DNA from 2 places in the Arthrobacter sp. Y3221159 genome. Region 1 is predicted to be linked to the other one. Evidence: riboswitches for the same ligand, from Rfam matches in the RefSeq annotation. Region 1 holds a riboswitch; the other holds the start of a gene.

Evidence for each region. A riboswitch is a leader RNA that binds a small molecule or an ion and turns the genes downstream of it on or off. The one in region 1 is predicted to bind S-adenosylmethionine.
Region 2: another riboswitch for S-adenosylmethionine. It lies ahead of AC5RT3_RS15405 (DUF1737 domain-containing protein); the one in region 1 lies ahead of AC5RT3_RS10590 (aminotransferase class V-fold PLP-dependent enzyme).

What each region holds. Positions count from the first base shown of each region.
Region 1 is NZ_JBNHFC010000008.1:184,912-200,228, forward strand. It holds gene AC5RT3_RS10535 (multifunctional oxoglutarate decarboxylase/oxoglutarate dehydrogenase thiamine pyrophosphate-binding subunit/dihydrolipoyllysine-residue succinyltransferase subunit) at 1-3,556, shown strand, start outside; gene AC5RT3_RS10540 (GDSL-type esterase/lipase family protein) at 3,686-4,285, shown strand; gene AC5RT3_RS10545 (DUF4097 family beta strand repeat-containing protein) at 4,366-5,193, shown strand; gene AC5RT3_RS10550 (PadR family transcriptional regulator) at 5,193-5,807, shown strand; gene AC5RT3_RS10555 (50S ribosomal protein bL37) at 5,927-6,001, shown strand; gene rsrA (mycothiol system anti-sigma-R factor) at 6,106-6,366, opposite strand; gene AC5RT3_RS10565 (sigma-70 family RNA polymerase sigma factor) at 6,363-7,127, opposite strand; gene AC5RT3_RS10570 (DoxX family protein) at 7,421-7,969, shown strand; gene aroA (3-phosphoshikimate 1-carboxyvinyltransferase) at 7,976-9,355, shown strand; gene rsgA (ribosome small subunit-dependent GTPase A) at 9,358-10,473, shown strand; gene hisN (histidinol-phosphatase) at 10,522-11,334, shown strand; SAM riboswitch class IV at 11,496-11,609, shown strand; gene AC5RT3_RS10590 (aminotransferase class V-fold PLP-dependent enzyme) at 11,648-13,066, shown strand; gene AC5RT3_RS10595 (class I SAM-dependent methyltransferase) at 13,130-13,888, shown strand; gene AC5RT3_RS10600 (metal-dependent transcriptional regulator) at 13,932-14,645, shown strand; gene AC5RT3_RS10605 (fluoride efflux transporter FluC) at 14,647-15,075, shown strand; gene AC5RT3_RS10610 (fluoride efflux transporter FluC) at 15,072-15,317, shown strand, end outside.
Region 2 is NZ_JBNHFC010000015.1:37,705-53,021, reverse strand. It holds gene AC5RT3_RS15435 (glycoside hydrolase family 25 domain-containing protein) at 1-208, opposite strand, end outside; gene AC5RT3_RS15430 (UDP-N-acetylglucosamine 1-carboxyvinyltransferase) at 408-1,931, shown strand; gene AC5RT3_RS15425 (glutamate--cysteine ligase 2) at 1,999-3,228, shown strand; gene AC5RT3_RS15420 (DUF1905 domain-containing protein) at 3,278-3,601, shown strand; gene AC5RT3_RS15415 (O-succinylhomoserine sulfhydrylase) at 3,598-4,806, opposite strand; gene AC5RT3_RS15410 (rhodanese-like domain-containing protein) at 4,807-5,217, opposite strand; gene AC5RT3_RS15405 (DUF1737 domain-containing protein) at 5,214-5,486, opposite strand; SAM riboswitch class IV at 5,500-5,614, opposite strand; gene opgC (OpgC domain-containing protein) at 5,850-8,324, shown strand; gene AC5RT3_RS15395 (hypothetical protein) at 8,431-8,685, opposite strand; gene AC5RT3_RS15390 (pyridoxamine 5'-phosphate oxidase family protein) at 8,919-9,386, opposite strand; gene AC5RT3_RS15385 (aminodeoxychorismate lyase) at 9,428-10,357, opposite strand; gene cls (cardiolipin synthase) at 10,490-11,929, shown strand; gene AC5RT3_RS15375 (multidrug effflux MFS transporter) at 11,948-13,222, opposite strand; gene AC5RT3_RS15370 (hypothetical protein) at 13,284-13,511, opposite strand; gene AC5RT3_RS15365 (beta-xylosidase/alpha-l-arabinosidase) at 13,603-15,317, opposite strand, start outside.

The DNA of each region.
Region 1 (15,317 bases):
GGCAGCAGCACCGGCCACTCCCCCGGCCGCGCCGGCTGCCGCACCGGCACCCGCGCCCGTTAAAAAGGCTCCCGCCACCGTGGCCCGCGACGGCGGCAAGAAGACTGAGTCCGCCTCCGGATCACAGCCGATTCCGGCCCAGCTGCCCAAGAACGTCAAGGCTCCCACCGCCCCTGAAGAAGACGTTGTTTCCGTCCTCCGCGGACCGGCCAAGGCCATAGCCACCAACATGGTCACCAGTCTTGAGGTGCCCACCGCCACCAGCGTCCGGGCCATTCCCGCCAAGCTGCTGATCGACAACCGCGTGGTCATCAACTCCAACCTCGCCCGCGCCCGTGGCGGCAAGGTCTCCTTCACGCACCTCATCGGTTATGCCGTCATCCGGGCGCTGTCCCAGTTCCCCTCGATGAACGTGTACTACGACGAGGTGGACGGCAAGCCTTCAGCAGTCCAGCCGGCCCACGTCAACTTCGGCATCGCCATCGACATGCCCAAGCCGGATGGCACCCGCCTGCTGATGGTTCCGAACATCAAAAAGGCTGAGACCCTCAACTTTGCCGAGTTCTGGCACACCTACGAGGATCTGATCAAGCGCGCCCGCAGCGGCAAGCTCACTGCCGAGGACCACCAGGGCACCACCGTTTCGCTGACCAACCCTGGCGGCATCGGCACCGTCCACTCGGTGCCCCGCCTCTCCAAGGGCCAGGCCGCCATCATCGGCGTCGGCGCCCTTGACTACCCTGCCGAGTTCCAGGGCGCCAGCGAGAAGATCATTGCCCACAACGCCATCAGCAAAGTCCTCACCCTTACCTCTACGTACGACCACCGCGTCATCCAGGGTGCCGGCAGCGGTGAGTTCCTCAAGCTTGTCCACCAGCTCCTGCTGGGTGCCCAGAACTTCTACGACGAGATTTTCGAAGCCCTGCGCATCCCCTACGAGCCCGTCCGCTGGAGCGCCGACAAGCAGGTGGACCCGGCCGACGAGATCAACAAGGTTGCCCGTATCCAGCAGCTGATCCACTCCTACCGCGTCCGTGGACACCTGATGGCGGACACCGATCCGCTTGAGTACGTACAGCGCAAGCACCCCGACTTGGACGTGCTGACCTACGGCCTAACCCTGTGGGACCTGGACCGCGAATGGCCCACCGGCGGCTTCGGCGGCAAGCCGACACTCAAGTTCCGCGACATCCTGGGCGTCCTGCGCGACGCGTACTGCCGCACCACCGGCATCGAATACATGCACATCCAGGAGCCTGCCGAGCGCAAGTGGTTCCAGGACCAGCTGGAGCACCCCTACTCGAAGCCGAGCCGTGAAGAGCAGTTGCGGATCGTCTCCAAGCTGAACGCTGCCGAGGCTTTCGAAACGTTCCTGCAGACCAAGTTCGTGGGCCAGAAGCGCTTCTCCCTCGAAGGCGGCGAGTCGCTGATTCCGCTCCTCGACGCCATCATGTCGGACGCCGCCGACGACGGCTTGGATGAAGTTGCCATCGGCATGGCCCACCGCGGCCGCCTGAACGTCCTCACCAACATTGCCGGCAAGACCTACGCACAGGTGTTCCGCGAGTTTGAGGGCACCCAGGATCCCCGCTCGGTCCAGGGTTCCGGTGACGTGAAGTACCACCTGGGCACCGAAGGCACGTTCACCTCGGATACCGGCAAGGAGACCAAGGTCTACCTGGCTGCAAATCCGTCCCACCTCGAGGCCGTGGACCCCGTACTTGAGGGCATCGTCCGCGCCAAGCAGGACCGGCTGGACCAGGGAGAGTCCTTCCCCGTGCTGCCCATCGTGGTGCACGGCGACGCCGCCTTCGCCGGCCAGGGCGTGGTTGCCGAAACCCTCAACCTGTCCCAGCTGCGCGGCTACCGCACCGGTGGAACCATCCACATCGTGGTCAACAACCAGGTGGGCTTCACTACCGCCCCGTCCTCCTCGCGCTCGTCCACGTACTCCACCGACGTCGCGAAGATGATCCAGGCGCCAGTGTTCCACGTGAACGGTGACGATCCCGAGGCTGTGGTCCGCATCGGCCAGCTCGCCTATGAGTTCCGGCAGCGCTTCCACAAGGACGTTGTCATCGACATGGTGTGCTACCGCCGCCGCGGGCACAACGAGGGCGACGACCCCTCGATGACCCAGCCGCTGATGTACAACCTGATTGAGGCCAAGCGCTCCGTCCGCAAGCTGTACACCGAGTCGCTGATCGGCCGTGGCGACATCACCGAGGAAGAAGCAGAGCAGCTGCTCCGCGACTACCAGGAGCGGCTGGAGCGCGTCTTCGCGGAGACGCACGCAGCCCAGACCTCCCCGATCCCGATCGTGACGGCGGATTCCGCTGCTGTGTCCGATATCGAGCGGCCCATTGCCCAGCAGTCCGACGCCGATGCCAACACGCCGGTAGCCACGGCAATTTCGGCGGACACCCTGGCCCGCATCGGCAAGGCCCACATCGAGATCCCAGAGGGCTTCACGGTCCATGCCAAGCTCAAGCAGCTGCTCGAAAAGCGTGAGCAGATGTCCCGCGAAGGCGGCATCGACTGGGGCTTCGGCGAGATCGCGGCCTTTGGCTCCCTGATCATGGAAGGCGTGCCCGTGCGCCTCGCCGGCCAGGACTCCCGCCGCGGCACCTTCGTCCAGCGGCACGCCGTGTTCCACGACCGCGCCAATGGCCAGGAATGGCTCCCCCTGGGCAACCTCTCGGACAACCAGGCCAAGCTGTGGATCTACGATTCCCTGCTGTCCGAATACGCGGCCATGGGCTTCGAGTACGGCTACTCAGTGGAGCGCCCGGACGCGCTGGTCCTCTGGGAGGCCCAGTTCGGCGACTTCGTGAACGGCGCCCAGACCATCATCGACGAGTTCATCTCCTCTGCCGAGCAGAAGTGGGGCCAGCGGTCCTCGTTGGTACTGATGCTTCCGCACGGCTACGAAGGCCAGGGCCCCGACCACTCCTCCGCCAGGATTGAGCGGTTCCTGCAGCTGTGTGCCGAAGAGAACATGGTCGTGGCCAACCCCACCACGGCCGCTTCGCACTTCCACCTGCTGCGCCGGCAGGCGTACAGCCGGCCGCGGAAGCCGCTGATCATCTTCACGCCCAAGCAGCTCCTGCGCCTGAAGGCTGCCGCGTCGTCCGTCGAGGACTTCACCAGCGGCACCTTCCGCCCGGTCATTGGTGAGCATGAGCAGCTGGCCGCGGACGCCGTCGAGCGCGTCCTGCTGGTCTCCGGCCGCCTGTACTACGATCTGCTCTCCACCCGGCAGAAGACCGGCGACAAGACCACGGCCATCGTGCGCGTCGAGCAGCTCTACCCGCTGCCGCACGCCGAGATCGCGGCTGAGCTTGCCAAGTACCCGAACGCCGAGGTTGTCTGGGCCCAGGACGAGCCCGCCAACCAGGGTCCGTGGCCGTTCATCGGCCTGAACCTGCCAGACGCCTTGGACCGCCGGATCCGCCTGGTCTCGCGTCCTGCGTCTGCCTCCACGGCCGCCGGCTCCATGAAGCGGCACGCCGCGGAGCAGGACGTGCTCCTAAAGCAGGCATTTGCACGCAAGTAAGCACTGAGGCTGCCCGGCCGGACGTCGAAATCCCAGACTCCGGCCGGGCAGTTCTGTTTAATGGATGGACAGCGCCGCCCCCTTGCACCAACGGTGGCAGCGGCCAGGGAACGACGTAAAGAGGATCGTGTGGAAGACAGGAAGCTGCGCATTGCGGCTGTAGGAGATGAACTGCTGGCCGGACTCGGAGATCCCCGGGCGCTCGGCTGGCTGGGCCGTGTCCTGGCCCGCACTCCCCAGGACGGCTTGCTCCTGGAAAGCTACGCCCTCCCCTGCCCGCAGGAAGGCACCGAGGGCCTGGCCGCCCGGTGGCTGGAGGAGGCCGGACGGAGGTTCAGCAGCCACACCGAGAACCGCCTGGTGATCGGCCTCTCCGGCCGCGACATCGAATTCGGCCTCTCCACCGCGCGCAGCAGGCTGAACCTGGCAAACATCCTGGACTCGGCCTCGCAAAACCGGATCGAAGTGTTCGTCGTGGGTCCGCCGCCCACCCTCGATCCTGCCCAGAACCGCCGGCTGGACGAGCTGAACACGGCATTCGCGGACGTCACCACGCGGCGCAAGCACCTCTACGTTGATACCTTCTCCCCGCTCCTGAACCACGAGCAGTGGCGGCAGGACCTGGCTGCCAACGCCGGAACGCCCGGCCAGGCAGGGTATGGCCTCATGGCGTGGCTGGTGTTGCACCGCGGCTGGTTCCAGTGGCTGGGAATGGACACCCCCGCCTAGCAGTTCGCGATATATCTTGACGTGCTCCACAGCCAGAGGTAGCGTGATCTGTACACGATATATCGCCTTCGGAGGTTCCCATGTCTGAGCAGAACTGGTCCGTCAGCAGCCCGCAGACCATCGATGTGGACGGCGTGACGTCCCTGAAGCTGGGCATGGTCCAGGGCAGGTTCGATGTTGTGGTCCACCAGGAGCCCGTCACCCGGATCGAAATATCCGACGTCCACGGTGATCCAGTGGAGGTGTCCGTTAACCACGGCCGCCTTGAAGTGCGCCACCAGCTGCATGGCCCCCAGGGCTGGTTCAAGAATCTAATGGGAGCAGTCAACCACAACAGCGAAAATTCCGCGGTGATCAGCATCGCCGTTCCCGGGAACGTGGAGGTCGAGGCCGGCATCGTCAGCGGCGACGGCCTGGTGTCCGGAGTATCCGGGCACACCCGGCTCAACACGGTATCCGGATCGGTCATGGCGGACGGCACAGGCGGGGAACTCCACGTCAACACCGTCAGCGGCGAAGTGACTGCCCGCCACCATACCGGCGTCCTCACCGCAAAGAGTGTTTCCGGCGAAGTGACGGCGTCCGGCCACTTCACGAACATTCGCGCCAACACCGTCAGCGGTGACCTGACCTTCGACCTGCACGGCTTCGCCAACGACTTCGTGGCCAACTCAGTCTCCGGCGACGTCACCATCCGGTTGCCCCACGACGTCGGTGTGGACATTGTTGCCAAGTCTGCCAGCGGCGCCGTGGTCATCGGCAACCGGCAGTACACGTCCGTGGGCGGGAAAGTTGAGACCATTGCAGGACCGGACGAGCAGTTGATGCTGGTCCGGACAAACTCGGTTTCCGGGAAGACCTCCATCTTCCACAGCTCGAATGCCGGAAATGCGGAAACGGGGCACTGATGCCCCCGGTATTCGCGCACGGTGCACTGCGCCTCTACCTGCTTGCGCTCCTCGAATCCGGCCCTAAACATGGCTACGAACTCATCAAAGCCCTGAAGGACCGGTTTGGCGGGACGTATTCCCCCAGTGCCGGCACCATCTATCCCCGTTTGGGAAAGCTGGAGGAAGAGGGCCTGGTGGCCACGGAATCGGCCGGCCGCCGCACCAACTACCACATCACCGCTGCAGGACTCGCGGAGCTGAACCGGCGGAGGGACGAGCTGGCCGGGGTGGAGAACGACATCTCGGCGTCAGTGCGAAGGCTGGCCGACGGCCTGCGGGAGGACATCCGCAGCAATATGCGCGGCCTCCGGGCGGACCTGGCTGCCACGGCCGAGGCGGCCCGCACCGCCGCCCACGCAACGGACTTCCGGGTTCCCGGCGGCAGGGTGCCGCCGGAAGGATCACGGTCACTGAAGGAGGCCGAGCTGATGCTCCAGGAGTTCCGGGACGATCTCCGCACCGAACTCCGGCTACACGCCCGGAGCCAGCCCCTGGGCCCTGTCACCCTGGAGACCATGCGCACAGTGCTGGAGCAGGCCCGCATCGCCGTCCGGAACTCGCTGAAGCCGTAAGGCGCCGGCAGGCAGCGCCTTATCGCAGGTCATGCGGGTGCTCCCGGTTCGCGGGCGCACTGATGTTGTGGGAGACTTGAGGGCAGCTCTTTTGAGTACCGACAGTAAGGAGGCCAGCTATGAGCAAGCGTGCACGCAAGCGTCGTGACCGTAAGCGTGGCGGCGCGAACCACGGGAAGCGCCCCAACACCTAGGCAAATGCCAGGGACTACGGTTCAAGCAAAGGACCCCGGAAGCCAATCGGCTTCCGGGGTCCTTTGCTTTCCAACCTGCAGCTGTCCGGGCGTGCGTATCGGCCCTATGCCTCAACCGTGCGGATGGAGTGGATCCGGTCCAGGATGGCGTTCTTCAGGTTGTCCGGTGCAGCTTCGGTGCAGGAGCGTTTGACCATGTTCCGGATGACGCACTCGAGGTCGTACTGCTCCGTGCACTCCGGGCAGTCATCCAGGTGGTTCTTGATCTCCGTGATGTCTTCACGGGTCAAGGCGCCATCGAGGTATTCGTAGATGCGTTGCATCCGGGTGTCGTCGCAATCGCCCAATCCCTGGCAGTCGCTCATTTCCTGCTCTCCTGTTGTGTGCCTGCAGCCGTGTCCTGTGCATCCGCGGCCGATTTGAATCCGCGCTCGGCGGCATATTCCGCCAGCATGTCCCGCAACATTCGCCGGCCGCGGTGGAGCCGGGACATCACCGTGCCGATGGGCGTGTTCATGATGTCTGAGATTTCCTTGTACGCGAAGCCTTCGACGTCCGCGAAGTACACCGCAAGGCGGAATTCTTCCGGAATGTCCTGGAGCGCGCGCTTGACGTCGGAATCCGGGAGGTGGTCCAGCGCCTCTGCCTCAGCGGAACGGAGCCCGCTGGAGGTGTGTGATTCGGCCCGCGCCAACTGCCAGTCCTCGATCGTGTCCGAGTTGGACTGGAGCGGTTCGCGCTGCCGCTTGCGGTACAGGTTGATGTACGTATTGGTCAGGATGCGGTACAACCAGGCCTTGAGGTTGGTTCCCGGCTTGTACTGATGGAATGCCGAAAAGGCCTTCGTATAGGCCTCCTGGACGAGGTCTTCGGCATCCGAGGGATTCCGGGCCATCCGCATCGCCGCCGAATACAGTTGGTCCACGTACTGCATGGCATCACGCTCGAAGCGGATGCGTCGCTGCTCAGGGGTTTCCGTCGAGACGTCCACCAGCGTTTCCGTGGCGTCGGCCCCTGGTGCGGGGGCGCCAGCCGATGCGGACACGGGCGCCGCACCGGGCGTGCCCTTCACGCCGCTGTTCGAAGCCTCATACATGGCCGAGACGGCCGGATCCAGGGTGCTCATTGCCTTCAAGTCTACTGTCAGGCTCCGCGCGCGCGGCGAGCCATACCCGGAGGCATCCTCATCCACCAGGCCAACAGCCAACGGGCCCACTGCTTCCACTCCGTCCAACACCTGCCTCAAGGCCCAGCTCCGCTCTGTATGTCGTGGAACATCTATTTCATGATTCGAATAGCGGCCGCCCTTGCCGACCCGCCTTTGCCATAACCCCCGGTCGCAGGCAAATATTCCCCAAAAGTGCAAGACTAGAACGGACTCCCCGCCGAAGACGCGGTTCGTCCATCAGGAGGAAATCCATGCCCTTTATACGCACGCTCGCCCGCCCCATGCTGGCCTCCAGCTTTGTCCTTGCCGGAGTGGATAAGCTCAAGAACACCGACGAGACGGCGCAGCAGCTCTCCCCCCTGCTCCGCAAGGCTGCGGCGTCCCTGCCGTTCCAGGCGGACGAGAAAATGCTGGCCCGTGTGATCGGCGGGACCCAGGTGGGCGCCGGCGTTCTCTTCGGGTTGGGCAAGTTCTCCAGGCTCTCGGCCAGCCTGCTCACCGTCATCTCCCTGCTGAATACCTTCGTGGAGTGGCGCAGCGCGGACATCAGCAGCAAGGAAGGCCGCGAAACGCGCCGCAACCAGCTGCTGAAGAACCTGTCCCTGAGCGGCGGGGCACTGCTCGCCTCCGTGGACACGGCCGGCAAGCCGGGCCTGGCCTGGCGCGCCGAGCACCTGGCGGCCGATGCCCGCAAGGGTGCCTCGCACCTTGCCTCGGACGCCCGGAGGACCACCAACAATAAGCTGGCCAAGGCGGACAAGGCCGTCCGGCGCGCCGTTGAACAGGCCACGGGGGCATAAGCACGAATGACCGCTGCAGCCGCCACCCGGGACGATTCCGGAGCTCCTGTCCCCCACTGGCCCGCACCGTTCGCTTCGCGGCCCGTTAACGCCACTCTCACGGTTCCCGGCTCGAAGTCCCTGACCAACAGGTACCTCGTCCTTGCCGCGCTGGCCGACGGACCGTCACGCCTGCGTGCACCCCTGCACTCCCGCGACTCCGCCCTGATGGTCGAGGCGCTCCGCCAGCTGGGTGCCACCATCACGGAAGTGCCGGGCGATGGCGCGTTCGGGCCGGACCTCGAAGTGGTCCCGCTGGGGCAGGATGCGGCGCAGCCGCTCACCAGGATTGACTGCGGCCTCGCCGGCACGGTCATGCGTTTCGTTCCGCCGCTCGCGGCGCTGCGCAACGGTGCCAGCGTGTTCGACGGCGACCCGCACGCGCGCAAGCGTCCGATGGGGACCATTATCGAGGCGCTGAGGGCGCTGGGCGTTACGGTATCCGCTGAGGATGGGGGCACGCCGTCGTCGCTTCCGTTCGTGGTGGAAGGCAGCGGGGAGGTCCGCGGCGGGCACCTGGTGATCGATGCCAGCGCGTCCTCCCAGTTCGTCTCCGCGTTGCTGCTGGTGGGGGCGCGGTTCACCGAGGGCCTGCATCTTGAGCACGTGGGCAAACCAGTGCCCAGCCTGGACCACATCAACATGACAGTTGCGGTCCTCCGCGGCGCCGGGGTCCAGGTGGATGACTCGGTGCCCAACCACTGGGTTGTCTCACCTGGCCCCATCCGCGCTTTCGACCAGCGGATCGAGCAGGACCTGTCCAACGCCGGCCCGTTCCTCGCAGCGGCGCTGGCTTCAGGCGGGACCGTCCGGATTCCCGGCTGGCCCGAGCAGACGCAGCAGGTGGGTGACTTGTGGCGCAGCATCCTCCCCGAGATGGGCGCGACAGTGACACTTGAGGACGGCGTCCTCACGGTCACGGGCGGTCCCGAAATCAAGGGCGCCCACTTCGCCGACACCAGCGAACTGGCACCTACGGTAGCGGCCCTGTGCGCCCTTGCATCGGGGCCGTCCCGGCTCACCGGGATAGCCCACCTGCGCGGGCATGAAACGGACCGGCTCGCCGCGCTGGTTACGGAAATAAACCGCCTGGGCGGCGACGCCGAGGAAACCAGCGACGGCCTGGTGATCCGCCCCGCCCCGCTGCACTCCGGCGTCGTGCACAGCTACGCCGACCACCGCATGGCCACTGCAGGGGCAATCCTGGGCCTGGCGGTGGAAGGAGTGCAGGTGGAGGACATCGCCACCACGGCAAAGACCATGCCCGACTTTCCCCGGCTCTGGGCGGACATGCTCGCCCAGGGCGGTGCCCCGCAGCAGGAGGCCCGCACCGGGGCGGAAGGTTAGCGGTGGCAAGGCGCACTGATTCCTGGGACGAATCGGATGTCCGGATCCGGCCCAACAAAAAGGGGTCCAGGCCCCGCACCAAGGACCGCCCCAGCCACGACGACGCCGTGACCGGGCGGATCATCACCGTTGACCGGGGGCGGTACACAGCCGTGGTGGGCGAGGACTCCGCTGACGAGCGTACAGTTATCGCCGCCCGGGCCCGCGAACTCCGCCGCTCCCCCGTTGTGGCGGGCGACTTCGTTTCCCTCGTGGGGGACGTTTCCGGCGACCCCCATACCCTGGCCCGGCTGGTCAAGATCCAGGACCGGAAGACGCTCCTGCGGCGCAGCGCTGACGATACTGACCCAGTGGAGCGGGCCGTGGTGGCCAACGCCGACCAGTTGGTGATCGTGGTGGCCGCCGCCAACCCGGAACCCCGCACAGGCTTCATCGACCGCGCGCTCGTCGCGGCCTACGACGCCGGCATCGACCCGATCCTGCTGGTCACCAAGGCGGACGTCAAGGATCCGGCGGAGCTCCTGTCCAACTACACTCACCTCGAGCTTCCCGTGATCATCAGCCGGACCGCCGACCTTGCGGCGTCCGGCATTGATGCCCGCTCGGACGACGGCCTGTCAGCCCGGCTGGACAGCGCCGCTGTTGCCGCGCTGCGGTCCTACCTGGACGGCAAGGTCACCGTCATGCTGGGACACTCCGGCGTCGGCAAGTCAACAATGGTCAACGCGCTCACGGGAGCCGAACGTGCCACCGGCGGCGTCAACGCGGTCACTGGCAGGGGCCGGCACACATCATCGTCAGCACTGGCCCTGCGGCTGGTTGACGCACCGCCGGGCAGCTGGATCATTGACACCCCCGGCATCCGCTCCTTTGGCCTGGCGCATGTGGACCCGGACCGGATCCTGCGGTCCTTCCCGGACCTCTCCCCCGGCACCGACGCCTGCGAACGCGGCTGCAAGCACACGGCAACTGCCGTTAACTGCGGCCTGGATGCCTGGGTGGCGGAAGGCCACGCGGGCCCGACCGGAGAGGCTCGGCTGGCGTCCTTGCGCCGGTTGCTCGGAGCGGATCCGCGGGAGGAAGCCCAGGAGGCAAAGGAGCTCGGCAGCGTCAACTGACAAAGCCAATCTCCCAGCAGAACAGCCTGCAGACGGTAGTTTGGAACCATGATCCAACCCGCTTCGAGCTACAACGATGACCTGCGCCTGGCCCATGTCCTGGCCGACTCCGTGGATGACCAGACCATGAGCCGCTTCAAGGCACTGGACCTCCATGTGGAGACCAAGCCCGACCTGACGCCGGTCACCGACGCGGACAAGGCCGCCGAGGAAGCCATCCGCGGCCAGCTCTCCCGCTCCCGCCCCCGCGACGCAGTGCTCGGTGAGGAGTTCGGCAGTACCGGCCACGGCTCGCGCCGCTGGATCATCGACCCCATCGACGGAACCAAGAACTTTGTCCGTGGCGTCCCCGTGTGGGCCACCCTTATTGCCCTCGTTGACGAGGGCGAGCCGGTGGTCGGCGTCGTGAGCGCTCCAGCCTTGGGCAAGCGCTGGTGGGCGGCCAAGGGCATGGGTGCCTACATGGGCCGTTCCCTTGCCGCGGCTACCCGGCTGCGGGTGTCCGACGTCTCCAGCCTGTCCGACGCCTCACTGTCCTATTCAAGCCTCTCCGGCTGGAAGGAACGGGGAAACCTGGACGAGTTCCTCGGCCTTACCGAGGATGTGTGGCGGACCCGTGCCTTCGGTGACTTCTGGTCCTACTGCATGGTGGCAGAGGGCTCGGTGGACATCGCCTGCGAACCCGAGCTCAATCTGTACGACATGGCTGCATTGGTGCCGATTGTGGTGGAGGCGGGTGGGCGGTTCACATCGCTTGAGGGCGAGGATGGCCCGTTCGGCGGGAACGCATTGGCCACCAACTCCATCCTGCACTCGGAGGTGCTGCAGCGGTTGAACCCGTACCTTGACGACCTGCTCTAAAGCCCCCTGCAACCGAACAAACGACGGCGGTTACCTCCAGAAGGAGGTGTCCGCCGTCGTCTTCTTCGCCGAAAAGCCTGTTTTCCATTCCCGCGTAACAAAGGCCTTAACAATTGCGCCGGCTTCAATCCTGGCCGGCCCATGTTCTACGCTCTTAACCAGGTCACGAGTGCCAGCGCAAAACCCCGGTTTGCTGGCCGGCAACCCTCCATTCGCGGTGGGGTGCCCCGGGTGACGACCAGGCCGGTCCGGAGCGGATGCGGCAAGCGCGGATTCCCTTGATAGCGGAGTCCTGTTTTGAAGTGAGGTCTCTGTGACAACTGCCACCGTCTCCCCCAACGCCGCCATCACCGCTGATTCCGTGTTTGACGAACGGCAGGCACTGGCCGGCCGGCCTCTCGCCGCCGTCACCGGCGCGGAAATCCAGGCACCGCTGATTTCCGGCGGCCATATCCGCTACGCCAACCTTGACTATGGCGCCTCCGCCCCCGCCCTCTCGGTGGTGTCCGCCTACCTCAACGAGATCCTGCCTTTCTATGCCAGCGTCCACCGCGGTGCCGGCTACGCGTCCCAGATCAGCACCTCGGTCTACGAAAACGCCCGCAGCATCGTCCGCGACTTTGTGGGCGGCCGCCCGAACGACTCCGTCATCTTCACGCGGAACACCACGGACTCGCTCAACCTGCTGGCCGGCTGCCTGCCCCTCAACGGCGGCCAGCCCGCCGGCGACGTCCTGTACCTGGACATTGAGCACCACGCCAACCTGCTGCCGTGGCAGGGCGTTCCCCACCGCAGCATTGTTGCCGCCGACACCATCGCGGGAACCATCGACGCCGTACGTGCAGAGCTGGAACAGGGCGGCGTCAGCCTGCTGGCCATCACCGGCGCCTCCAACGTCACGGGCGAAATCCTCCCGGTCCGCGCCCTTGCGGCCCTGGCCCACCAGCACGGGGCCCGCATCGTGGTGGACGCGGCCCAGCTGGCGCCGCACCGCCGCATCAACATCAGCGCGGACGACGTCGATTACGTCGCCTTCTCCGGCCACAAGCTGTACGCGCCCTTCGGCGCAGGCGTCCTGGTGGGACGGCCGGACTGGCTCGACGCCGGAACCCCGCACCTCGCCGGCGGCGGCGCGGTCAAGGAGGCCAGGCTCGACGGCGTCAGCTGGGCCACCGGCCCGGCCCGCCACGAGGGCGGCTCCCCCAACGTCCTGGGTGCCGCCACCCTGGCCAAGGCCACCCAGGTCATCGCGGGCCTGGACCAGGAACGCTGGCACGCCCACGAATCCGCCATCCGTTCCTTCCTGGTGGAGGGCCTCCAGGAGATCGACGGCGTCACAGTGCACCAGATCTTCAAGGACACCAACCCGGACACCGACACCATCGGCGTGGTCAACTTCTCGGTTGAGGGCTACGACGCAGGCCTCGTGGCTGCGTACCTGTCGGCCGAGCACGGCGTGGGCCTGCGTGACGGACGCTTCTGCGCACATCCCCTGCTGAAGCGGTTGGGCCTGCCTTCGGGTTCGCTCCGCGCCAGCTTCGGCGTAGGTTCCCGGCTGGAGGATGCCCAGCGGCTCCTGGCCGGCATCGCCAAGCTGCGCCGTGACGGGCTCGGCTGGGACTACGTGGTGGACTCAGGGCGGTGGGTTCCCGCCAATGACACCCGCACCTACCCGCACTGGGCCCCGAACACGCCTGGGACCGCCGGCGCTGCTCCCTGCACCGACGACTGACCCATCCGGCAGATGCGGTAAATTCGGAAGGTACCGCAGGGCATTGACTGAAGGAGGCCGCACGTGGTTCGGGGTGGCCCAAAGCTGGATCTCGGGCGGCGCCGGGAGCTGGGCAAGAGTTTCCAGCAGGGCGGTAGGCACTATCAGCGGGTCCGGCCCGGTTATCCCGCCGACTCTGCCAATTGGCTCATCCCCGCGGGCGCGAGGGATGCGCTCGACGCCGGGGCAGGGACCGGCAAGTTTACTGAACTCCTGCTGGAACGCGGGCTGGCCGTCACCGCAGTCGACCCCTCCGCCGACATGCTGGACCAGCTGAAGGCACACTATCCCGGCGCCACCGCGGTCCTGGGAACCGCCGAAGCCACCGGCCTGCCGTCGTCCGCCTTCGACGTCGTCACCGTTGCCCAGGCCTGGCACTGGTGCGATCCCCTCACCGCGAGCACCGAACTGGCACGCGTCCTGCGTCCGCACGGCACACTCGGGCTTGTCTGGAACCAACTGGACACCACCGTCCCCTGGGTGCACCGGCTCTCACGGATCATGCACGCCGGGGACGTCTACAAGCCCGGCCACCGGCCGGTGGTGGGCCCGGAATTCGGTGAGCTGGAAAGCCACGTGACGCACTGGCAGGACACCGTCAGCACCGAGGACCTGATCGAACTGACCAAATCGCGCAGCTATTACCTCCGGGCAGGTGATGCCACCCGTGCCAAGGTCCTCGCCAACCTTGACTGGTACCTGCATGAGCACCTGGGACATGCCGCGGACGAGGACATCGGGCTGCCGTACCTGACGTTGTCGTGGCGGGCAGTCAAAGTATGAGCGGTTCCGCCGCGCTCCCTGGGCACCCGGTAGGCTTGGTCCTGTGAAGACCAGCGCGCCCTCCTCCTCCATTGAGGACTACGTCAAGGTCATCTACTCTTTCACTGAATGGCAGGACAAGCCCATCACGTCCTCGCAGTTGGCTCAAAGGCTGGGCGTGGCCAATTCGTCGGTGTCGGAAATGGTTCGCAAGCTCAAGGACCAGGGCCTTGTTGACCACAAGCCGTACAGCGCCATTACCCTTACGGACGCGGGACTGCGGCTTGCCTTGTCCATGGTGCGGCGCCACCGGCTGATCGAAACCTACCTGGTCCAGCAGCTTGGATACAGCTGGGATGAGGTCCACGACGAGGCCGAACTGCTCGAGCACGCAGTGTCAGATACTTTCATTGAGCGCGTCGCCGCGAAGCTCGGCGATCCCAGCCGGGACCCGCACGGGGATCCTATTCCCACGGCGGACGGCAAGGTGCTAATGCCCAGGGCGCACCTGATGGGCGAGCTGGATAAGGGCCACACCGGCAGGATCACGCGGATCAGCGACGATAACCCGGACCTGCTCCGCTATCTGTCCGCCGAGGAGATCGACCTTGACGCCGAAGTAGAGGTGGTGGGACGCCGGCCGTTCGGCGGTGCCCTGATGGTGCGGATCCGGAACTCCGGGCGGACCAGGGATTACGACCTGGCGGACGAGATCACCTCAGCCCTCTGGGTCCACAGCGACCATCCCCATCCAGGCTGCCTGCTGGGAGACAGCTGACGTGGGAGCGGCGCCCGTCTGGCGGGCATGGCTGGCTGTTGCCGTCGGCGGCCTGGTTGGCAGCGAACTCCGGTACGGCCTGACGCTGGCGTTCCCCGAGCAGCCCGCGTCGGTGCCGTGGGCAACACTGTGCATCAACGTTGCCGGCAGCTTTGTCCTGGCCGCGCTGACCACTGCCTGGATGGCCCGGCCGCGGACTGCGTTCTGGCTTCGCGCCGGACTGGGACCCGGACTGCTTGGCTCCTTCACCACGTTCTCGGCCGTGGTGTTCGGCGTAGACCAGCTGGCCCGGGCGGGCCAGCACCCGGTGTGGATCGCCTATCTGGCAGTATCGCTGCTTCTAGGCCTGGCTGCCGCAGGAGCGGGGTGGCGGCTGGGCAAGCGGCTCACCCTACAACCAGTGGACGCTGTTCCGGGCCGCCGGCAATGATCGGCGCGGTCATGGTGGGCGTCTTCGGCGTGATGGGGGCACTCCTGCGCTTTGGCGTCGACAGCTGGTTCGCACACCACAGCTCCACCCGCAGCGTCCGAACCGGCAGCGGGAACCAAAAGCTGCACTGGCCGTGGGCCACGTTGCTGGTGAATGTGGCGGGGTGCTTCATCATCGGGTTGTCCCACGGAGCGGCAGCGGGGCTCGGCCTGGGCCCTGACTGGCAGGCCGGGCTGTCCGCC
Region 2 (15,317 bases), on a different contig from region 1:
CGTTGTTGACGCCGACGATCCCGAAAGCCTGCCCCCTCGGCAGCTCCTTGTTGCACTGCGGCCATGACACGTCGTTGCCGAGCAGGGACTGGCCGCCCTCGCCCGGGGAGGGCGCCGCGGAAGCAGGACCCGCTACGGCCAGCAGTACGGCTGCCGCCAGCAGCCAGGCAAGCCTGAACGGGAACGGGCGGGCATGGTGCCGGAGCATTGCGCCTTTCCTTGGTGTCGGGGAAGGGACGTGCACTTCCAGTCTCCCGCCGGGGTGCCGGCGGAACAAGCAGCTGATGCTCAAGAACGGAGGGTGTTCCAGCAAGGTCTCTATCGCATAAAGCGGGTATGGGTCGTCTGGGAGGGCCGTTATGCGGCCGTGATGACGCCGAATAACTCATTTATGATATATTTCTGGCATGACGCAGGAAACCACTGAGCACGTTGCCGCCATGCTGAGGGATGCCCGGACCGAGAAGGGCTGGACCCAGGGCCAGTTGGCTGCCGAGCTGGGAACCAGCCAGAGCGCAGTGGCCCGGATGGAGCAGGGAAAGCAAAACCTGAGCCTGAAGATGATCCAGCGCCTGGAAAGCATCTTCGACCGGAGCATCGTCAACGTGGGCAAGCCGCAGATGACGCACCTGCGCGTGGAGGGCGGGCGGACCCTCTCCGGCGCCGTCGACGTGAACAGCAGCAAGAACGCCGGCGTCGCCCTGCTCTGCGCCAGCCTGATCAACCGCGGCACCACCGTGCTCCGCCGCCTGGCCAGGATTGAGGAAGTCAACCGGATCGTGGAGGTCCTAACCAGCATCGGTGTGGAGTGCACGTGGCTGAACGATACCGACCTGCGGCTCCGCCGGCCGGCCGTCCTGGACCTTGAGGCAATGGACGTGGATGCCGCGCGCCGGACCCGCAGTGTGATCATGCTGCTGGGTCCGCTGCTGGATGAGACGGAGGAATACCGGCTTCCGTATGCCGGGGGTTGCGATCTGGGGACCCGCACGGTTGAGCCGCACATGCAGGCCCTGCGCCAGTTCGGGCTTTCGGTGGAGGCCACGGCGGGCTTCTACGCCATCCAGGCACCGCCGCCGGATGCCCAGGACCGTTCCTTCGTCCTCACCGAGCGCGGCGATACCGTCACCGAAAATGCAATCATGGCCGCCGCGCACCGCGAGGGAACCACGGTCATCCGCAACGCCAGCCCCAACTACATGGTCCAGGACCTCTGCTTCTACCTGCAGATGCTTGGCGTGACCATCGACGGCGTGGGAACCACTACCCTCAGCATCACGGGCAAGCCCGTTATCAATGCGGACATCGAGTACTTCCCCTCGGAGGACCCCATTGAGGCCATGAGCCTCATCACCGCCGGGATCGTCACAAATTCCGAGGTCACCGTCCGCCGCGTGCCCATCGAGTTCATGGAGATTGAGCTTGCCACGCTGGGCCAGATGGGGCAGCAGCTGGAAATTTCCGGCGAGTACATGGCGCGCAACGGCCGGACCCGCCTGGTGGACGTCACCACCAAGCCGTCGGAGCTGCATGCACCCGAAGACAAAATCCACCCCATGCCGTTCCCCGGCCTCAACATCGACAATCTGCCGTTCTTCGCCGTGATAGCAGCCAACGCGACAGGCCAGACCATGATCCACGACTGGGTCTACGAAAACCGTGCCATCTACCTGACGGAGCTGAACCGGCTGGGGGCCCAGGTGCAGCTGTTGGATCCGCACCGCATCTATGTCAACGGGCCCACCAAGTGGCGCGCGGCCGAAGTCGGGTGCCCGCCGGCACTGCGGCCGGCAGCGTGCCTGCTGTTGGCCATGCTCGCGGCCCGCGGGGTGTCCGAACTGCGGAACATCTACGTCATCGAGCGCGGGTACGAGGACCTGGCGGAGCGGCTGAACACCATCGGCGCCAAGGTGGAGTACTTCCAGGACTGAGCATTAACGCTTCGTCATGAACGGCAGGGCCGCTTCAAATACGTTCCCGCTGCCGCAGAATGTCAATATGCGTACATTCGGCGTGGAGGAAGAGCTCCTGATTGTTGATCCGGAGACCGGGGAGCCGCTGGCGCTGGCCGACGCGCTGCTGTCCGGCCGCCGGGTGGCTGCCGACGATTCCGCCCAGGATCCGCATGCGCTTGTGACCGAGGACAAAACGGTCTATGACGACGACGAGACGGGCCTGAGTGCCGAACTGAAGCTTGAGCAGATTGAGACCCAGACCCGGCCCTGCCTTGAATCCGGCAGCCTGTTGGACCAGATCAGGGCCGGACGGTTGCTCGCAGACCAGGCCGCGAAGAAACACAACGCCCGCGTCGCCGCGCTGGCCACCTCGCCGCTGGGCCTGAACAGCCACACCACTCCTGATCCGCGCTACGCCAGGATGCTGGAACGCTTCGGGCTGACCGCCCAGGAGCAGCTGACCTGCGGCTTCCATGTCCACACCTTTGTGGAATCACCCGAAGAAGGCGTGGCGGTGCTTGACCGCATCCGCGACAAACTGGCCGTGCTGACGGCGCTCAGCGCCAACTCCCCGTTCTGGAACGGGCTGGAGACCGGTTTTGAAAGCTATCGTACCCAGGCGTGGAACCGCTGGCCGACGGCGGGGCCGGCGGGCATCTACGGCACCTACGCGGCCTACCGTCGGCTGGTCACCAGGCTGCTGGACACGGGCGTGATGCTGGACGAAGGGATGATCTATTTCGACGCCCGGCTGTCCCGCAACCATCCCACCGTGGAGGTGCGGGTGGCCGACGTCTGCCTGCGGGCCGAGGATGCGGCCCTCCTCGCGGTCCTGGTCCGTGCCCTCGTGGAGACCGCCAGCCGGGAGTGGCGGGAAGGCGTGGAACCTGTACCGGTACCAACTGTCCTGCTGAGGATGGCTTCCTGGCAGGCCAGCAGCGGGGGCCTCGGAGGGGAGCTGTTGGACTTTGGAAGCTTCCGGCCGGCCCCCGCGCCCGAGGTAGTGCGTTCCCTGGTGGAGTACCTCGCGCCGGTGCTGGAGGAACAGGGTGAGCTCGACCTGGCGCGGCAAGGCGTGGAAGCGATCATCGCCCGCGGCACAGGGGCAGCCGAGCAGCGCCGGGTCCGTGACCGGTTGCTGTCTGGGCCATCGACCAAGGACATGGGCTTCGGCGCCGTCGTGCGGCATGCCGTGAACGTCACCATGCGCGGCGACTTGGACCTCTCGGAAGTCGATGCCGTTCCAGACCTGCTGCGGGTGCGGCAGGCCTAGCCAGTTGGTAACCGTGGCGTTGAGGAAGGCCACGTGCCATACTCGGCGCGTGGCGCCGTCGTACTCTTTTCATGCCGAGCTTTGGCTCTATCCCGGCGAAGCGGGCTGGCACTTCCTCACCTTGCCGCCGGACGTGGCGGACGACATTGCAGAGGAAAGCGAGGCCGGCAACAAGGCCTTCGGCTCGGTCAAGGTCGCGGTGGAAATTAGCGGCCACCGCTGGCTGACGTCCATCTTTCCGGACAGCAAAATGGGCTCGTACCTGCTTCCCGTCAAGAAAGCTGTACGGGAAAAGGCGCGCATCAAGGCGGGCGATAGCGTGGACGTCCGGCTGGAGCTCCAGCCGGACAATGCTCCGCCGGGAGAAAGCTAGATCTGCTTCAGGGCCTGCTCGAGGTCGCGGATCAGGTCGCCGGCGTCCTCGAGCCCAACGGACAGGCGCACCACGCCGTCGCTGAGGCCGATCGCAGCCCGTCCCTCCGGCCCCATCGCACGGTGCGTGGTGGTGGCTGGGTGCGTAATCAGGGATTTCGAATCGCCCAGGTTGTTGGAGATATCGATGATCCGCAGCCCGTCCAGCAGCGCGAAAGCGGCTTCCTTGCCCGAGCGGCCGCCGGACGGAGCGAGCTCCAGGGTGAGCACCGTGCCGCCGGCGCGCATCTGCCTGGCAGCAAGTTCGTACTGCGGGTGCGACTTCAGCAGCGGGTACTTCACCCAGCTCACGGCAGGCTGCTGCTCCAGCCATTCGGCGAGCCGGAGGGCTGTTGTGGAGGAGTGGTTGACACGCAGCGCCATGGTCTCCAGGCCTTTGGTCAACACCCACGCGTTGAACGGCGAAAGCGACGGGCCGGTGTGGCGCATCAGCTGCTTGACCGGACCCTCGATGTACTCCTTGGTGCCCAGGATGGCACCGCCCATCACCCGGCCCTGGCCGTCAATGTGCTTGGTGCCGGAGTAGACGATGACGTCCGCGCCCAGCTGGCCGCAGCGTTGGAGCAGGGGAGTGGCAAAGACGTTGTCGACGACGACGGTGGCCCCGGCAGCGTGCGCGAGTTCGCTGACCGCGGCGATGTCCACGATCTCCTGCATCGGGTTGGACGGAGACTCGAAGAAGACGGCGGTTGTGGGCTGGGACAGGGCGGCGCGCCACTGCTCCAGGTCCGGACCGTCCACAAAGACGGTCTCCACGCCCCACCGCGGCAGGATTTCGTTGAGGATGACGAAGCAGGAACCAAAGAGCGAACGGGCGGCCACCACGCGGTCCCCGGCAGCGAGCAGGGCGCCCAGGGCGGTGAACACGGCGGACATGCCGGACGCGGTGGCAAAGCACGCCTCCGTTCCTTCGAGCAGCCGGAGCCGCTCCTGGAAGGTCGCCACGGAGGGGTTGCCGTACCGGGAGTAGACGAAGCGCTCATCCTCGCCGGTGAAGGCGCGTTCCGCAGCAGCGGCGGATTCGTAGACGAAACCCGAGTTCAGGAATACCGCTTCGGACGTTTCCTGGAAGTTGGTGCGGTCCAGCCCGCCGCGGACGGCCTGGGTGTCGGGGCTCCAGCCGGCGGCGTCGTTATTGAAGGTCACTTAGTTCTTTCCCAGGTTGGTCGGCAGGCCGCGGTTCTTCCAGCCATTGACGGTCCGTTCGCCGTAGCGGTCCGGGTCGCCTTCGAACCCCTCCAGGACGTTGTAGGAGGTGAAGCCGGCCTGGGTCGCGGCGATGGCGGCGGAGATGGAGCGCTGGCCGGAGCGGCAGATGAACACCAGCTCCGTGTTGGAATCCTCCGGCGCCTGCTGGCTCAGGTCCTTCAGGAAATCCGGGTTGGGAATGCCGCCGGGGAATGTCCACTGGATGAACAGCGGATCGTTGTCCGTGGCCTTGGTGTCCGGAATGCCGATGTGCGCCCATTCGCCCTCGGTGCGCACATCCACCAGGATGGCGCCTTGCTCAAGCTTGGCCCAGGCTTCCTCCGGCGTCAGGTCTCCTGCGTAGCTCATGCGTGGCCCTCGCCGTCGAACTCGAGGTCCTCGCTGGCTGCTTCCAGGTCGTCAACAGCGGTGGCGACGGCGGCGTCCGCCGATGCGATGGCGGCCGGCAGGACCACGGCCTGGGCAACGATGACGCTGGTGCCGTTGAAGGCTGCCGCCGGGCTTCCGTGCAGGACGTAGCCTTCGGCGAGTGCGGTTGAGATCCGCTCACAGAATTCACGGTTGTCCGGGCCGCTGATGAGGCGGTAGGACAACTTTTCTTCGGGGGCGTCGGACACGACGGATCTCCTTCTCTCACGCTTGCAGCTCGAATCGGTCGATATGCCGAGTATTCACCTGAGGCACCCCGCCGCGGAAGGAGGGTTGCCGACCGGCCAGTCAGGGCTTGGCGCCGGTACTCATTACTCCCCAAAAACGTAACATCTGGCACCGGCGGCCGCATCGCCGTCGTCGTCATGTTGCGTAACTGAAGCGGAAACGCTGCCGAAGGCGGCGAGGCGGTGCCGTCACCGGTGAACGGCCGACGGCGGTATCACCGCAGGTGGGCGGGTCTTTCTTTCCCATCCCGGCGCGACGGCCCGATACAGTTCTTGGGGGGCAGCGCCCCGCCGTGAAAGATCAGCACTGGGGGTCCCTTGAACATGCGAACAGCCACGCCCTGCCGCCGCCCCCGTCCGGCCCTGGCCCCCCGTCTTCGCGTGGCCTGGGCGTTCCTTGCCGTACTTGCTGTTGCGTATGTGACTGCGGTCCTGCCGGCGGGGGCGGCCCGGGCAGCCGAACCCGCACCGGACGCGGGCAAGCCGCTGCTCGGCGTCGTCCTGGAATGGGGCGAGGACACCGCTGCAGGGTTTGCCGAGCGGCTGGGAGCGTCACCGGCTGTCTATGGACACGACATCGCTTTTCCCTACCGTTCCTCCGAGCAGAACGACATCAAGGGATTCCTTGAACAGTCCTCGCTCCAGGGCGCCCACGCCATGCTCACGGTCAAGCCCACGGTGCCGCTGGACCAGATAGACGCCACGGCAGCCGAGTCATTCGCCGGGGAAATCAGACGGCTTACCGCGCAGTTCCATGGGCAGGTGCTGGTGCGGTTTGCCCCGGACATGAACGCCTCCTGGGTGGAGTGGGGCCAGCAGCCGGCCGAATACCGGAAGGCGTTCCAGGCTGTCTCCGCGGCATTTGGGGATTCCGGCAACGGCCGGACGGTTATGGTCTGGGAGCCGTACCTGGGCAAGGACTACCCCTTTGACCGGAACCGGAACGCGCCGGCCCGCGGAAGCGACGGTTTCGCCTTGCTGGATACCAACGGCGACGGTGCCTGGAACGGGTCTGACAGCGCCTACGAACCGTACTATCCGGGTGATGATGCCGTGGACTGGGTTGGCCTGACGGCTTTCCATGACGATACCGCCGGTGGCGCCGCAGTCAATACCGTTCCGCGCGCCGGTGAGCTGGAGGACATGCTGACGGCCTCGGGCGGCGAAAACTTCTACGCCACCTATGCCGAGGAGCGGGCCAAGCCGTTCCTGCTGCAGACCGCCGCCTTCTACAGCCCCGCGTCCGGCGGCGCGTCCGAGGCTGAGATCAAGACCGGCTGGTGGGACCAGGTGGTGGGCACTGCCACGTCGGCAGAGTTTGGCAGGACGTCCGCGGTGGTCTGGGACGAGCGCACCAGCACCAGGGACACCGGCGTGGCCAGCATCGACTGGCTCCTGACCGGCAGCCCGGAGATCGCCCGGGCGGCGCTGGACCGGCTGGAGGCCTCGCCCTTGGTGACCGGTCCCGTCACGGAGGTGTCCACCGGCGGCAGCGACTATGTCCGGGCAAACACGCTGGCCGGGGCTGCCGCCTGGACAGTATGGGCCGCACTCGTCATCCTCCTGGTGGCCCTCTGGCAGATTCCGCGGCGCGTTCACGCCGCAACAGCTTGGGGTTACACGGACCCGTCCGGCAGGGATTCGCGCGTGGACCTGCTGCGCGGACTGGCCATCGTGTTTGTCGTGGTCAACCACCTGGGCATGACGTCCCTGTTCCAGCTCCTGACCCAGGAGGCGGTGGGCTTCGTTTCGGGTGCCGAACTGTTTGTCCTCTTCTCCGGTCTAGTGGTGGGCATGGTCTACGGGCCCCGGGTGAAAGACGATTTTGGAACCGTCGTGGACCTGACGTCCCGACGCGCCGGCAAGCTCTACCTGACTGCACTGATAGTCCTCGTGGGCGTCTTCCTGGCTTCGCTGCTGCCGGTTTTCCGCATCGACGCGCTAACCACCTTCGTGGACCAGGGGACCGGCGGGGCAGGGCACGACGGCGCCGGGCGCACCTACGACCTTTATGCAGGAATGGAGCAACTCTTCCAGTTCCCGGTGCCGGCCCAGGTCCTCCCCGCCATCCTGCTGCTGCAGTTCGGTCCGTGGCAGTTCAACGTGATGGGGCTGTACGTGGTGCTGCTGCTGGCCAGCCCCTTTATTCTTGCCGCCCTCAACCGGGGCAAGGCCGTGTGGGTGCTGGCCGGCACCCTGGCGGTCTACGCCGTCGGCGCCGCCACGCGCTTCCGGCTCCTGCCGTCGCAGTTCGAGGACTCGTTCCCGCTGCTCGTGTGGCAGGTGCTGTTCGTGCTCGGCCTGGTGGCCGGATTCCACCGGCGCAGTATTGTCGACTGGCTTTCGCCGCGGACATGGGTGGTGGCCGCCTGCACGGCGCTCGCGTTCCTGCTGGCTTTCCTGTCCTGGGGGAACCCCTATCTTGCCAACGGCTTCGACGTCCGGCTGGCCATCGTCCCGGACACCCTGTACCGGACGGTCTACGACGCCCTCTTTGCACGGACCTACCTGGCACCCGGCCGGCTCCTCAACGTCCTGGTCCTGGTGGTCGCTGCCTACGCATTCCTCACCGCGTACTGGAAGCCGGTGCAGCGGGCTTTGGGCTGGTTCCTGATTCCGCTGGGCCGCGCGACGCTGTACGTGTTCATCATGCACGTGGTGCTGATTGCCGTGGTGGCGAACATCCCGGCCCTGCAGCAGGAGAACGTCCTGCTGAACACGGCTGCCTACGCCGCGGTGCTGGGGCTGCTGTGGGTGATGGTCCGGACGAAGTTCCTTTTCCGGATCATTCCTACGTAGGAGCCGGCACCGGGCACCGGCGGCTGTTCGAGACATAAAAAAGCGGCGGGAACCGCTGGCCCTTGCCCTCGGTACACGCCGCCCTTGTGTCCTGGGCCTGGTTCTCCTAGACCAGGCCCGGGTAACTGGCCATGATGTAGTCCGTGGCCGCGGGGCCCTTCATTTGGAGGCCGGTGCGGTCCGGGCTGATCCTGTCGCGCATGCCAGCCCAGAAGCTGTCCTCCGGACTGAGTGCCTGCTGATTGATGAAGCACCAGCTGGTGTAAAGCCCGTACAGGCGGTCACGGTCCAGGCTGTGTTCGGAGGTTTGGTCCAGGTAGGTAGCTTCACGGAGAAAGATGTCGAACTGCGAATGTGCCATGACGGCTTCCCTTCGCTAAGTGCGGTGGCGCTGCCGTTCGGCTACAGCAACAGACCTCACATGCCGTGCACGGGGCAATGGAGTGGAACTGGGTCCTTCAAGAAAGGAGGACCCCACGCGGGATGGACGCCCATCTACAGTGTAGACTCTACGCGTAGACTAAGCATCCGGCAAGCGTCTTGATTAACTCGCTGGAACACCGCTTTCAATGCCACCTGTCTTAGCGAAGCGGGCTATTCGAACGAGGCCCGCCGCCGGTCCTGCAGTCGGGTGTTCCAGATGTCCGGACGGGCCACCCTGAAGCGGCGGCCGGTCAGGGCCCGCGGGGAAATCCGGATGTAGTGGCTCTTCTCTCCGGGCTGCCAAGGCTCCAACCCCAACGCGTCCACGGCGTCCTTTTCCGCCTGGTCTTCCATGATTTCGGTGTCCCCGCGCAGCACCACGCTCCAAGCTTCCTCTGTGTGCGGATCGTAGCCGTCGATTTCCAGGGCGGCCGGGCGCTCCTGGGCGGCCCCCCACAATTTGGTCACCCCGGACGTGCGGAAAGTGATGCTGCGGCGGTAAACCAAGTAGTTGATGGGGAAAATCTCCGGATGGCCGTCCACCACCAGGGCAAGGCGGCCCAGGGTGTCGGCGGCCAGGAGTTCCCAGCACTCGTCGAAGGTCAGGTTGTCATCTGGCTGCGGCGCGCGTGAATCCATGAACCACACCCTACGGGCCGGCCGGCCGGGGGAACAGCACTTTACTGAATGCCGGCGAAAAGTTCACTCAGCTCAGCGGTCAGCTCCTTCTGGAGCGACGGCGTCCCGATCTCCTGCCCGTCAATCCGGTTGACGGGCGCGAGCAGGCGCACGCTGGAGATCAGCCACACGGCGTCGGCGTCCAGCAGGTCCTGCGGCACCAGCGGCCCGTACCCCAGTTCCCAGCCTGCTTCCCTGGCGGCCCTGAACAGCGCTCCCTGGGAAGTCCCCGCCAGGATTCCGCTGTCCAGCTGCGGTGTGACGAGGCGCTTGACTGTTGTGCCGCCGTCGGACTTGTCCACGTGGGCAAGGAGCACCGTGGACGTGGGACCCTCCAGGACCCGGCCATCGGAGGAGATGAAAATGACGTCGTCGGCGCCCTGCTTGTGGGCGTGGCGGAGCGCCGCCATGTTGACGGCATAGGAGAGGGTCTTGGCGCCGAGCAGCAGCCACGGGGCGCGCTCTGCGGCATCACTGTCATAGCCGCGGTCAAGGAGGATGACATCGATGCCGGTCTCACGCTGGCGGCGGGCGGCCGTTCCCACTGGCGAAACCTGGACCCACGCGGTGGGGGCAGCGGCGCCCTCAGCCCCGCGGGTCACCACCAGCTTGACCACCAGTTCATCATCGCCGCCCGAAACAGGAGGGTGCTGGGAACGGTGTTCGGCAATGGCGGCGGCAATGGCCCGGCGCCACTGGTCCTGCCCCGGGATCGCGAGGTCCAGTGCTTCCCCGGAACCGTCCAGGCGGTCCAGGTGCGCCTGGATTTTCCGGACGTTGCCGCCGACGGCGAGCATAGTCTCGAACGCCCCGTCACCGCGGGTGGCACCTTGGTCCGTGACCAGCAGCTGCGGCTGGGACGCGTCGGCCAGCCGGCCGTTCGGGAAAGCAGGATCAAGGAAAACAAGAACCACGGAAGCAGGTGACGTCATGGCTCCAGCTTAGTGCGGCGCCACGCCGATAAGCTGGGCTGAGTGCCCCGGCCGGAATCCGTCCGCCGGGAGCCCGTGAGCCCGGGGGTTTTTCCGTTGTTGTGGCCATTTTCGCTTGCCGGCACCGCACCGATGTGGGTGGTGGTGGTGCTCGGCGTCGCCGACCTGGTCATCAGGGTGCTCGCCGTTGGGATCATCCCCGGAAACCGGAGGCCCACCACTGCGATGGCGTGGCTGCTGGGCATCTTCTTTGTCCCGTTTGTGGGCATCATCCTGTTCCTGCTGTTCGGCAACTTCCAGTTGTCAAAGCGCCGCCGGGAGCAGCAGCAGGAGGTCAACGAGAGGGTACGTGCCGGTATCTCGTCCCTCGCCGACGTCGAAAGCCGTTACCCGGGCCCGGAATGGGTCACCTCCGCCGCGGAACTCAACCGCCGGCTGGGATCCCTGCCCATGGTGGACGGCAACTCGGTTGACCTCCTCCCCGGATACCCGGACTCCATCCTCACCATGACGGAAGCAGTGCGGAAGGCGAAGAAGTTCGTCAACGCAGAGTTTTACATCATGAGCACGGACCACATCACCGACGACCTGCTCACCGCCCTGGAGGAGGCGGCCGAACGGGGCGTGGAAGTGCGCGTGCTTTTCGACCACATCGGCACCCTCCGGGTCCAGGGCTACAAGAAACTCCTCAAGCGCCTCAGGGCGGGCAAGATCCAATGGAAGCGGATGCTCCCGCTCATGCCCATCCACGGCCAGTGGCGCCGGCCGGACCTCCGGAACCACCGCAAAATCATGGTGATCGACGGCGAAATCGCGTTCACCGGCTCCCAGAACCTGATCGAGCCCTCGTACAACAACCCCCGCCACCGGAAGGCCGGAAGGGAATGGGTGGAACTGATGGCGTGCCTGCGCGGCCCCATTGTCACCACCCTGAACGTTGTCTTCGCCACGGATTGGCTGAGTGAAACCGACGAGTCGCTGGAGCATCAGCTGCAGCTGCCGGCGAACCCCCACCCGGGCAACGTCACCGCGCAGGTGGTGCCCAGCGGCCCCGGCTTCATCACCGAGAACAACCTGCGCCTGTTCAACACGCTCATCTATTCCGCACAGCACCGAATCTCCATCTGCAGCCCCTACTTCGTGCCGGACGACTCGCTGCTATACGCCATCACCACTGCAGCCCAGCGGGGCGTGGACGTGGAACTCTTCGTCTCCGAGAAGGGTGACCAGTTCCTGGTCCACCACGCCCAGCAGTCCTACTACGAGGCTCTCTTGGAGGCCGGCGTCCGGATCTACCTCTACAAGGCCCCGTTCGTGCTCCACGCCAAGCACTTCACCATCGACGACGAAGTGGCTGTCCTGGGCTCCAGCAACATGGACATGCGCTCCTTCTCACTGAACCTTGAGGTGTCCGTGATGCTGCTCGGCGAGGACATCGTCACCAAGATGCGGGCGGTGGAGGACACCTACCGGGACATTTCGCACGAGCTCAAGCTCCCCGTGTGGCGCAACCGTCCCTTTGCAGCGCGCTACGTGGACAACGTTGCCCGGCTGACCGCAACGGTGCAGTAAGGGCCTGGGCGTGTACCGCTAGTCCTCGGCCGGGACCCGCTCGTCATCCGGGCGGTCCGCGTGGTCCGGCCATCCGCCCCTGCGGTAGGCAGGGGTTCCGGCGGCAAGCACAAGCACTGTCACAACACAGCTGCCGATCATGACGCCCACCATTGAGAGCGCGGTTCCACCCAGCAGTCCCACCAGGGGACTGACAAGCCCGGCAACGCCGGACTGCAGGGCACCGATAACGGCGGCCGCGGTCCCGGCCATATGCCCGTAGTTGTGCAAGGCGAGCACGGAGGCATTCGCCGGGATCATTCCCTGTGCACCCAATACAAGCCAAAGCCCTGCCATAAGGCCCACTGCTCCACCGGCGCCCGTGGCCACCGTGGCCAGGAGGATCATTGCAAGGGCCAGTTGGACAAGAACGGCAGTGCGCAGGAGGCGCACGGGCGGGAACTTCCGGACCAGCATGGCATTCAGCTGTGCCGAGAGGACAAGCGCAGCACCGTTGAGCGCGAAGGCGAGGGCGAACTGCTGCTCGGTGAAGCCGTACTCGTTTTGGAAAACGAAGGGGGAACCCACCACGTAGCTCATGATCAGGGCAAGGCCGAGCCCCGGTATGACGGCCAGGGCCATAAAGTGTCTGTCGCGCAGGAGTGACCAGTAGGCGCCGGCGACATGCCGGGGGTGGCCAGGGCTGCGGCTGCCGTCCGGCAGCGTTTCGGGCATGAACTTCAACACGATGGCCACCAGGACGACGCCGATGAGCGCCAGTACGTAGAAGACGGCACGCCAGTGCCAGATCCCGGCGACGGCCTGGCCAACAGTGGGGGCAAAAAGGGGAGCGACGCCGATGACCAGCATCAGGCGGGAGAGCAGGCGGGCGGCGGCTGAGCCTACAAACCGGTCACGGATGACGGCGATGGCCACCACGGCGGCCGCGGCGTTGAAGAAGCCTTGCAGGACGCGCAGCCCAGTGAGTGTCTCGATGTTGGGCGTGATGGAGCACAGCAGCGAAATCACGATGTGCATGGAGATGCCGATGACCACGGGCAACCGCCGCCCGAACCGGTCCGAGAACGGGCCGATGACAAGTTGCCCTATGCCGCCGCCGAGGAGGGTTCCGGACAACGTCAGCTGGGCTGCGGCCTGGGTGGTTTCCAGATCCTCAACGACGGCTGGCAAGGACGGCAGGTACATGTCCGTCGTGACTGCGGGAAGCGCTGCCAGGGCTCCCAGCATCAGGACGTATTTGAAGCTGCGCGCCGGCCGGGGGCTGGCGTTTGGGGATTGCGGGGTGTCCGTCACGCGGCAAACTTAACTTGTTGGAAGCTTTGATGGTGTGGGATTGCCGCATGGCTCGGGCGGTTCAGCCGGCGGTGTCCAGGTGGTTCTCGGATTCCCATGTCTGCCCATAGGGCACCTGGTCGGTGAGTTCGACCGTGAAGTGCCCTGCGCCCCGTTTTGTCACGAGGATCCCCATGCCAGGGTATTCCCTGGCAAGGTCGCGGAGCTGCCGGACCGAAGCATTGAGCTTTTCGTCCGCCTCGGAGCGGGTAGTGGCAGAAATCGTCAGGAGATGCGGGCTGTTGCCCATGTGGTTTCCTTTCGCTCGTGGACTGCTGGGTCCGGTGCTGCAAGGTGAGGTGTACGGCCGGGGCGCCCGGGCAGGAAACCCCGGCCGTACATCAGTTGCCCGGCTTAACCTGGACGTCGCAGTGCAGCCGGCGGGTATGGTCCACGGTGCGTGTTTCGCCGGTGAGGGCGACTGTTGCCTGCAGGCGGATATCCCCGCTTGAGGCGCCGAAGCCGAGCTCGAGATCACCGGGCTCGACGATCCGCCGGCCGTCCCGGCCGGTGAAAGACGCGACGTCGGCCGGGACTGTGAAGGCTACGCGGGCGGAAGCTCCGGGTTCCAGGGGTACGCGGGCATAGCCCACGAGCCGCTGCTCCGGGCGGACAACTGAAGCCACGGGGTCAGACAGGTACAGCTGGACAAGTTCTGTTCCGGCCCTGTCCCCGGTGTTGGTGACGGTGACACTCGCCTTAACTTCGCCGTCCACCGGCACTGCGGTGGGTCCGTCCACGGTTAGCGTGCTCCACTCGAAAGTGGTGTAGCTGAGGCCATGGCCGAACGGGTAGGCCGCTGCCGGATCGATATTCGAGACGCTGCTGGCCCGGGCCAGCTTGGATGCCAGGTATGTGGAGGGCTGTGCCCCGGGCCGGGCGGGGATGCTGACAGGAAGCCGCCCGCTTGGGTTGACCCGGCCGCTGAGGACCTTTGCAACGGCAGGGCCGCCTTCTTCGCCGGGGAAGAACGCCTGGACGATTGCTGCGGCATTCTCGACGGCGGAGCCAACGGCATAGGGGCGGCCGGTGAGGAGTACGACAACTACCGGAACGCCGGTTCCGATCAGCCGGTCCAGCAGTTGCTGCTGGACGCCCGGGAGCACCAGCGATTCCGCGTCGCAGCCTTCGCCACTGGTTCCCCGGCCGAACAGTCCGGCGCGGTCGCCGAGGACGGCGATGACGACGTCGGCGTTGGTGGCGGCAGCAACGGCGTCGTCAAACCCTTCGGTGGAGGAGCCGTCAACCGAGCAGCCCGCTGCCACGGTAACGGTGCTGTCCGGGAATTCGGCCCGCAGGGCCTGCGCCACGGTAGGCAGTTCGATGCCAACCGGGACGTCCGGATGCTGGCCGCCGACGTGCGCCGGGAAGGAGTAGCAGCCAAGGAACGCCTGCGTGTTGTCCGCATTCGGTCCGACGACGGCGATGCGGCCGGGGTGCGCGAGCGGCAGGATGCCGTTGTTGCTGGCCAGGACGATCGACTGCTCGGCAATCAGGGCGGCGAGCTTCCGGTTGGCCTCGGTATCCAGCGTGAGGCTGCCTTCCAGCCCGGCGGTATCAAGCAGGTCGGCGTTCGCCAGGGCAGGCGGAACCGCCGACCAGTCCTCATCAAGCAGGCCCAGTTCAATTTTCTGCACGAGGACCCGGTGCAGGGCACGGTCCACCATGCTCGCGGGGAGGCGCCCGGCCTCTATCTCCGCAATGAGATGCTCGCCGAAAGCGTGCACGGTGGGAAGTTCGACGTCGACGCCCGCCGCCAGCGCGGCGGCCGCCGCTTCACCGAGGGATCCGGCGACGCCGTGGAGGTTCTTGAGGAAGGCCACCCCGAAGTAGTCGGCCACTACCGTGCCGCTGAAGCCCCACGTATCGCGGAGAAGCCCGGTGAGCAGGGAGGCATCGGCGGCCGTGGGCACGCCATCCATGTCCGTGTAGGCGTGCATGACCGAGCGGACGCCCGACTCGCGGATGGCCATCTCGAAGGGCGGCAGCAGGACGTCCGCCTGCTCCCGGGCGCCAACGGAAACAGGTGCGAGGTTCCGGCCGGCCTTGGACGCCG